Regions from separate parts of the Lactococcus sp. FSL W8-0209 genome, predicted to be linked through region 1. Evidence: riboswitches for the same ligand, from Rfam matches in the RefSeq annotation. Region 1 holds a riboswitch; the other holds the start of a gene.
What was found. A riboswitch is a leader RNA that binds a small molecule or an ion and turns the genes downstream of it on or off. The one in region 1 is predicted to bind lysine.
Positions count from the first base shown of each region.

Region 1 (4,217 bases):
TATAAAGCTTTGGCTGAGGCGACAAATGAAGCTAGAAAAGCTGCTCTAAGTGCGTGGCCAGAACTTGTTGCTTCGGTAACTAAACCGGCAGACCGAGCTTTACTTAATAATACAGCGCCTGTCGCTGCGTCAGAAAATTTCCTTGTGGTTACTTTTCCTCATGAGAATCTTGCTAAAAGAGTCAGTGAAAATGAAGAATTGCAACTTTTTTGTGGGAATCTCTTGAGTTCAATTGTTGGATTTGCGCCAGAAATTATCTCTCTTGCTGAACAAGACTGGCAAGAAGTTCGAGCGGAATATGTTTCTAATTTAAAATCTGAAAATGTTCAAGAAGATGAAGAAGATGAAAAAGAGCCGGATGAAACGGTAAACTTAGCTAAAGAACTCTTTGGTGAAAAAGTAGTCGAAATTAATGATTAAACTAATAAAAAAGCCGCTCATTGAGCGACTTTTTTAATCTTTATGACGACTTAAATCAACCTCTTTAAGGGGGATAAGTTTCGTTTTGTTTTTAAATTTATAACCCAAGTAAAGGATGAAGAAGAGTGGAATTGCGGCATACATGATGACGCCTTGCACCCAAGTTTTACCAAAAAGAAGCATTGGGTCTTGGCCGAGTGTGACTAAAACGGTCATAATTAAGGCTAAGATTGGACCGAATGGGAATAGTTTTGCATGATAAGGTAATTTTTTAACATCTTTTCCTTGAGCGACATAGGCGCGGCGGAAACGGAAGTGGCTAATTGCAATCCCAATCCAAGCAATAAATCCTGTTAAACCAGAGGCTGAGACAAGGAATGTAAAGAAGCTAACTCCGTAAATTGATGTCAAGAATGTGAGTAAAGCAACAGCAGTTGTAGCTAATAAAGCAATGAAAGGAATCCCGTTTTTTGAAGTTTTTGAGAAAATCTTTGGTGCGCCACCATCTTTAGCTAGTGAATAAAGCATCCGAGTAGAGGCATACATTCCAGAGTTTGCTGCTGAAACGACAGAAGTTAAAACAACGGCGTTCATGATAGAAGCTGCAATAGAGAGACCAACACGTTCAAATACAATTGTGAAAGGGCTTTGAGCAGCTGAATCTCCTCCAACTAAGTGGGGGTCAGTAAATGGAATGATAGCCGCCATCACGAAGATGGATAAGATATAAAAGACAAGAATACGCCAGAAGATAGAGTTCATAGCTTTAGGAATTGATTTTTCAGGATTTTCAGCTTCACCAGCTGTAATGCCGAGCAATTCTGTTCCTTGGAAAGAGAAACCAGCGACTAAGAGTACGCCGAGAATCCCTCCGCCGGTAGTGAAACTACCAAGTCCTCCGACAAAACCATGATTACCAACTGAAAGATTTTTAGCGACGTCAATATGACCGCCCATAATTCCAAAAATAGATAAGAAACCAATAATCAAGAATAAAACAACAACAGTAATTTTAATGGCTGACAACCAATATTCAGTTTCGCCAAAAGTTTTAACTGATAAGGCATTGATTGCAAAGACAATAATTAAGGCAATCAGTGAAAAAATCCAACTTGGAACATCTGGTAACCAAAATTTGATACAAAGGGCAACGGCTGTTAAATCAACCGCTACGGTAATTGCCCAGTTTAACCAATAATTCCAACCTAGAGCAAAACCAAAAGCTGGGTCAACATAACGTGTTCCATAGTCTGAAAAAGAACCAGAAGTGGGTAAATAAGTGGCCATTTCACCAAGTGATGTCATGAGGAAGTAAACCATTGCTCCGATAAGAACATAGGCAGTCAGTGCACCAAATGGTCCTGCCGTGTGAATGACATCGCCTGAAGTCAGAAACAATCCAGTTCCGATTGTTCCGCCAAGGGCAATCATGGAAACATGACGTGATTTTAAGCCGCGTTTTACTTGCGTCTCAGTAGTTGAGTTTGAAGAATTTTCCAAAATTCTCTCCCTAATAAAATTTATTCTACACCGACTTGTTTGACTCAGACTCAACCTTACTCCTGTTTAGTTTAGAAAAGTCTGAGAAAAACAAAAAAAGCAATCCTACTAGATAGAATAGATTGCTAAAGGTCCGACAAAATTTTAAAAATTTTCTTGAACGAATAGCCCTCCGCATGGTTATTAACCATTTGCGACAGTCTAGTGAGTTTTCCTCACTAGCCCAAGAACCTTGCTGAGCAACAAAATTCTTTCGGCAACCTCTCCTCCTCTAAATACGCGTCTTTGTTGTGCTCCAACTCGGCGTAGATTCATATCAGTTGCGACCTCTATCGATGTGTTATTTGTAATTCTAGCGCAATTTTAAGATGATGTCAAGGAAGAGAATGTAAAATTAATTACAAATAATCACTTTCTTTGTAAGTTTATTCATTTGTCATTTATGATATACTTATGAGGATAGGACTGCTATGTCAGTCAATAAAAATCAGTCTTTTTACTGAAATTTTCTAGGAGCAAAATATGGATTTTATTCGTGCCATTATTTTAGGTATTATTGAAGGAATCACTGAGTGGTTACCTATTTCCTCAACAGGGCATTTGATTATCGCTGATGAATTTATTCGTCTTAATCAATCAGCAGCTTTTAAAGAAATGTTTGATGTTGTGATTCAGCTAGGAGCAATTTTGTCAGTTGTTGTTCTTTATTTTCATAAACTGAATCCATTTAATAAGTTAAATCCAGCTGACAAACAAAAAACACCACGTGAAATTCAATTAACTTGGCGTTTGTGGTTGAAAGTTTTGATTGCGGCTTTACCAGCAGCGATTATTGGTTTACCACTTAATGACTGGTTGGACAAACATTTTTACCATTTTGTTCCTGTTGCCTTCATGTTAATTATTTATGGGGTAGCATTTATTGTCATTGAGCGTCGGTGGGTACCAAACCATGAATTTTCCGTAATGAATATTGACCGTTTGCCTTATCGTGCCGCTCTTTATATTGGATTATTCCAAGTGCTTTCTTTACTTCCAGGGACATCGCGTTCAGGTGCGACAATTGTCGGTGCTTTATTAATTGGTGTAAGTCGTGAAGTTGCCGCAGAATTTACCTTTTTCTTGGGTATTCCAGTTATGTTTGGAGCTAGTTTCATCAAAATACTTCACTTTTTCAAAAATGGGAATTCTTTAAGTTTTGAACAATTTGGGGTCTTGTTAGTAGCTTGTATAGTTGCCTTTGGGGTATCAATGGTTGCCATCAAGTTCTTGACCGATTATGTGAAAAAACACGATTTTACTTTCTTTGGGAAATATCGGATTGTGTTAGGGATTATCCTTCTTATTTATGCAATGTTTAAAGCCTTTTTGGGCTGAGAATGAGATAAATTATGCCAACTCTCTTTAGTTGGTATTTTTTATTTTAAAATAGTTCTCTTTGCTGAGGGAAAGTTTAAATGTATTCTTGCTAAAAATAGAAAAAAGTGATAGAATATAACTCTGTGGGAAAAACTCACAACTTACGCAGGACTCAACCTGCGTCATTAGTCCAAAAGGAGGAAAAATCAATGACTAAATACGAAATTCTTTATATTATTCGCCCAAACATTGATGAAGAAGCAAAAGCTGCCCTCGTTGAACGTTTCGATGGAATCTTGACTGACAACGGTGCTGCAAATCTTGAGTCTAAAGACTGGGAAAAACGTAAACTTGCTTACGAAATCAATGATTTCCGCGAAGGTATCTACCACATCGCAACTTTTGAAGCTGAAACAACTTCAGAAGCTTTGAGCGAATTTGACCGTCTTGCTAAGATCAACCTTGACATTCTTCGTCATATGATCGTTAAAGTTGAAGCTTAAGAGCTTTCATTTCTAAGGAGAAGTTCATCATGATTAACAATGTTGTATTAGTAGGACGCATTACTCGCGATCCTGAACTTCGATACACCCCTCAAAATCAAGCTGTCGCAACATTTTCATTGGCTGTAAACCGTCAATTTAAAAATGCGAATGGCGAACGTGAGGCTGATTTCATTAACTGCGTTATTTGGCGCCAACAAGCTGAGAATTTGGCGAATTGGGCTAAAAAAGGAGCTTTGATTGGGGTAACTGGTCGAATTCAAACACGTAACTATGAAAATCAACAAGGTCAACGCGTTTATGTGACTGAGGTTGTGGCTGACAGTTTCCAAATGTTGGAAAGTAGATCTGCTCGTGAAGGTATGGGAGGCGGAGCTTCTGCTGGTTCATATTCTGCACCTAGCCAATCTACAAATAATACTCCACGTCCACAAA
Region 1 is NZ_JBBOVN010000001.1:185,422-189,638, reverse strand. It holds gene dnaX (DNA polymerase III subunit gamma/tau) at 1-420, shown strand, start outside; gene MKX45_RS00960 (amino acid permease) at 454-1,920, opposite strand; lysine riboswitch at 2,078-2,260, opposite strand; gene MKX45_RS00955 (undecaprenyl-diphosphate phosphatase) at 2,443-3,297, shown strand; gene rpsF (30S ribosomal protein S6) at 3,489-3,782, shown strand; gene MKX45_RS00945 (single-stranded DNA-binding protein) at 3,812-4,217, shown strand, end outside.

Region 2 (4,217 bases), 1.7 Mb from region 1:
GTAATTTATAATTTTTTCGATATAAAAGAATCTGTAAGTTATTGACAAATTCTGTCAGTAAATTTACAGTCCTGTTTTTAGCAATTTCCTTGCCATATTCACTCTCGAAATCGGTCGAGTGGGACAAGCGATATTGAAAAGATAATTCTACTTAGAATTAAAATAAAAGAGATTGGCATTCCAATCTCTACCGAGATACACTAATATAAGTTTAACCCAAAGCAAGTAAAAAAGCAAGTCAGTTTCATTTTTTATGGGTCTTACTTTTTTTCTAATCAAAATAGCGATATAATGGAAGGTAAGTTTTAAATGACAAGGTGGAAATTTTATGCAGATTACTTTCTTAACACAACTTGATTGGTTAATTCGATTAATATTAGCTGGGGTATGTGGATATGCCATTGGTTATGAAAGAAATAGCCGTTCCAAAAATGCTGGTACACGTACTCATTTAATTGTTGCTTTGAGTGCTGCTTTAATGATTATTGTCTCAAAATATGGTTTTATGGACATCATCAGTACCCATGGAGTCAATCTTGATCCTTCCAGAATTGCGGCTCAAATTGTAAGTGGTATTGGCTTTTTAGGAGCTGGAATGATTTTTGTTCACAATCAATCCGTTAATGGATTGACTACTGCGGCTGGAATTTGGGCAACTTCTGGTATTGGGATGGCTATCGGTTCTGGATTATATTTTATAGGTATTGTAGCTACTTTACTTATTTTACTTTTTCAAATTATTTTACACCAAAATTATCGATGGATAAAATCAGCGACAAGCGATCATCTTATTCTTCAATTAGAAGATTTTGAAGGTCTTCAACTGTTGCAACAACAGCTGAAAGAGGAAGATGTCAAAATTCTTAGTATAAAAGTTGAAAAAAAATCAAATAATTCTTTAAAAACAGAGCTATATTTGAACTTACCAAAAGCTTATGAAGTCGCTTCGTTAATGAGTCTTTTGGAATCGAATGATAAGATTAAATCAATTGAATATTGACCAACTTTTATAAAGAAAAATACCCTAAAAGGGTATTTTTTAATTTCCAATTTTTTCAAGAATTGTTTTACTTTCCTCAGTAGTACAAACTACAAGTGGTAAACGTAAGCCACCAACTTCATATCCTTTTGCATTCAAAACCGTTTTGATTGGAGCCGGACTTGTGACACTAAAAAGTGCATTTATTTTGGGTAATATTTTTCTTTGGATAGCCGCTGCTTTTTGAATAGAGCCCTGGTCTATTTCTGCAAACATTTCAAAAAATTCTTGACCTAGGATATGACTGGCAACCGAGATTACACCCTGACCTCCCAAAGCTTTAGTGTGAAAAGCTAGCCCATCTTCTCCAGTATAAACCAAAAAGTCTTTGGGTAGCTTTTCAATGAGATAAGCCAGATTATCAGTATTTGTACATTCTTTGATGGCAATTACATTTTCCAGTTCTGCTAAACGTAAGATGGTCTCTACCTGAATTTCAGTGACCACCCTTCCTGGAATATTATACAAAATAATTGGCAAATCACTCGCAGTAGCAATGGCTTTAAAATGTTGATAAATTCCTTCTTGGGAAGGTTTGTTGTAATAAGGAGTCACTGCAAGTCCCGCATCGATATAACCAAGTTCAGCAACTTCTTTGACAAATTCAACCGAATCACGTGTGTCATTAGTCCCAACACCCGCAATTAATGGAATACGGCCAGCCACTATTTTATTAACCGCAGCAAAAATTGCCAATTCTTCATCATGAGTAAGAGTAGGCGATTCAGCCGTTGTTCCAGCTAAGATAAGGCCTTCCGTATGATTAGCAAGTAAATCCTCAATGAGCTTAGGAAATGCTCCAAAATTAATTTGGCCATTTTCTTTAAAAGGGGTCACTAGGGCCGTGATGATACGTGCATTTTGTAATTTTTCAATTGTTTCTTTTGCTGACATAATTTCTCCTTATGTGTGAGCTTACTGACAAGCTCTTGTCAAGAGGTCAAAAAGAACCTCTTTTTATGCAAAAGAGGCTCTCAAAAGTTCGTCAAAAATGATTTTGATTAGCTCTCCTTTCTGTCAGTACTGACAGAAAGACAGTCTGTAGGATTTAACCACACAGCCCAAGAAAAATTTTGTGACAATTTTTCTTTCGGCAAAGAACGCCGCCATCAGCTTCAGTGCGTTCACCGCTCCACTAACTTCTTCGTCTTCGCAACCTCTAATTTTATTTGACCCATTATAGCATACTTTAGTAAACGAGGTCAAAAATTTTATTTTTATACAGTCTAATTTATTATTATTCTTTCGCAATTAATTGGATGAAATCTTTGATAACACGGCGATTTGGCTCATGAATATTTTTTGGAATTTCTTTAAATTTAAACCATTTCAGCTCTTCAACTTCACTCATTTGTGGTCTTAAACTCCCTGTGAAATCTCGACAAATATAATAAATGCCTGGCATATAAACTTGGTCCATATTGGGATAAGTTATAAAACGGTCTTGTCCTGAATAAATTCCTAAAAGCTCAAGTTTACCTGCTTTTAGTCCCGTTTCTTCAAATAATTCTCGGCGAGCAGTCTCCTCAAGTTCTTCACCAACTTCTATACCACCCGCATGTAAAGCCCAAGTTCCGTTATCTTTACGTTTTTGTAAGAGAATTTTTTCATCAGAATAGACAATAACGCCAGCTCCCAGATAAATCAAAAGCTCATGACCAATTTTTTCACGAATTTTACTGATATAACTCATTTAACAGAGCTTATTTCAGTTCAAATTTTAACTCATGAGTTGGTCTAACTAAGCCACGTTCATGTAGCGTTTCAGCAATTTGAACAGAATTCCAAGCTGCTCCTTTGAGTAAATTGTCAGAAACTACCCAAAGATGAATCCCATTTGCTGCATCCAAATCACGGCGAATACGACCCACAAAAGTTTCACGACGACCAACTGAATTAATGGCTTGTGGATAAATTTGATGAGCAACATCATCTTCTAAAACAGCTCCTGGGAATTCAGAAATCAAACGTTTAACCTCAGCAATATCTGCTACTTTTTTCGTTTCAACATAAACTGACTCAGAATGACCGTAAAGAACTGGAATTCTGACACAAGTTGCCGAAACCGCAATTGAATCATCTTCCATGATTTTCTTGGTTTCATTTGTCATTTTCATTTCTTCATAAGTATAATCGTTGTCAGTAAATACATCAATTTGTGCAAGCGCATTGTAAGCAATTGGATAATGTTTTTTATCTCCAGCAGACGGTAAAATTTCTGCTGACAATTCTGTCAGTGCTTTTCCATCAAGTGCTTCTTGGAGTTCACGATTTGTTTCATTAATTGCTGATTGACCCGCACCAGAGACCGCTTGATAAGTGCTGACAATTACTCGCTCAAGCCCATAAGCTTGACGAATCGGCTCTAAAGCAACCATCATTTGAATCGTTGAGCAATTAGGACAGGCAATTATTCCATTGTGTTTTTCCAAAGCATGTGCATTAACTTCTGGAACAACCAAGGGGACATTAGGGTTTTGACGGAAAAATGAGGTGTTATCTACGACAACAGCTCCAGCTTTTACAGCATAAGGGGCATATTTTTCTGATACTGAGCCTCCGGCTGAAAAAAGAGCAATATCAATGCCTTCAAAACTCTCCTCAGTCAATTCTTCTACAACAAGCTCTTGCCCCTTAAATTCAACAATTTTTCCTGCCGAACGTTTACTTGCAAGCGCACGTACGGTTTCTATAGGAAGTGTAGATTCTTCTAATTGTTCAAGCATACGTGTACCCACGGCACCAGTAACACCAACGACGGCGATATTATATTGTGTCATAATTGTCTGTCCTTTTCAGTAAATTATAATTATTATAGCGCTTTTAAGTTATAAGGGCAAGAAAAAATCTGCCTTTCGACAGAAATTTTTGTTTTTATTTAAACATAAGTTTAAAGACTGTAGCTGCAATTACTGCACCAACGATTGTGGCAACAACTGGAACCCAAGCGTACCACCATTTAGCGTCTTTATTTTCACCAACAACTGATTGTGGTAAGAAGCTATAAACGATACGAGGACCAAGGTCACGTGCTGGATTCAATGCTGCACCAGTTGGTCCACCAAATGCTGTAACCAAACCAACAAACATCAAACCAATAGCAAGCGCACCAATCATTTTAGATGATGAAGCGCCTGAAACAGAAGCCCAAATTTGGCTTACTGTTGCATTCGCTGTA
Region 2 is NZ_JBBOVN010000001.1:1,876,805-1,881,021, forward strand. It holds gene MKX45_RS09290 (MgtC/SapB family protein) at 329-1,000, shown strand; gene dapA (4-hydroxy-tetrahydrodipicolinate synthase) at 1,040-1,933, opposite strand; lysine riboswitch at 2,034-2,209, opposite strand; gene MKX45_RS09300 (NUDIX hydrolase) at 2,277-2,732, opposite strand; gene MKX45_RS09305 (aspartate-semialdehyde dehydrogenase) at 2,743-3,819, opposite strand; gene MKX45_RS09310 (MIP/aquaporin family protein) at 3,914-4,217, opposite strand, start outside.
Region 2: linked by a shared signal. The riboswitch ahead of dapA (4-hydroxy-tetrahydrodipicolinate synthase) and the one ahead of MKX45_RS00960 (amino acid permease) in region 1 are both predicted to bind lysine.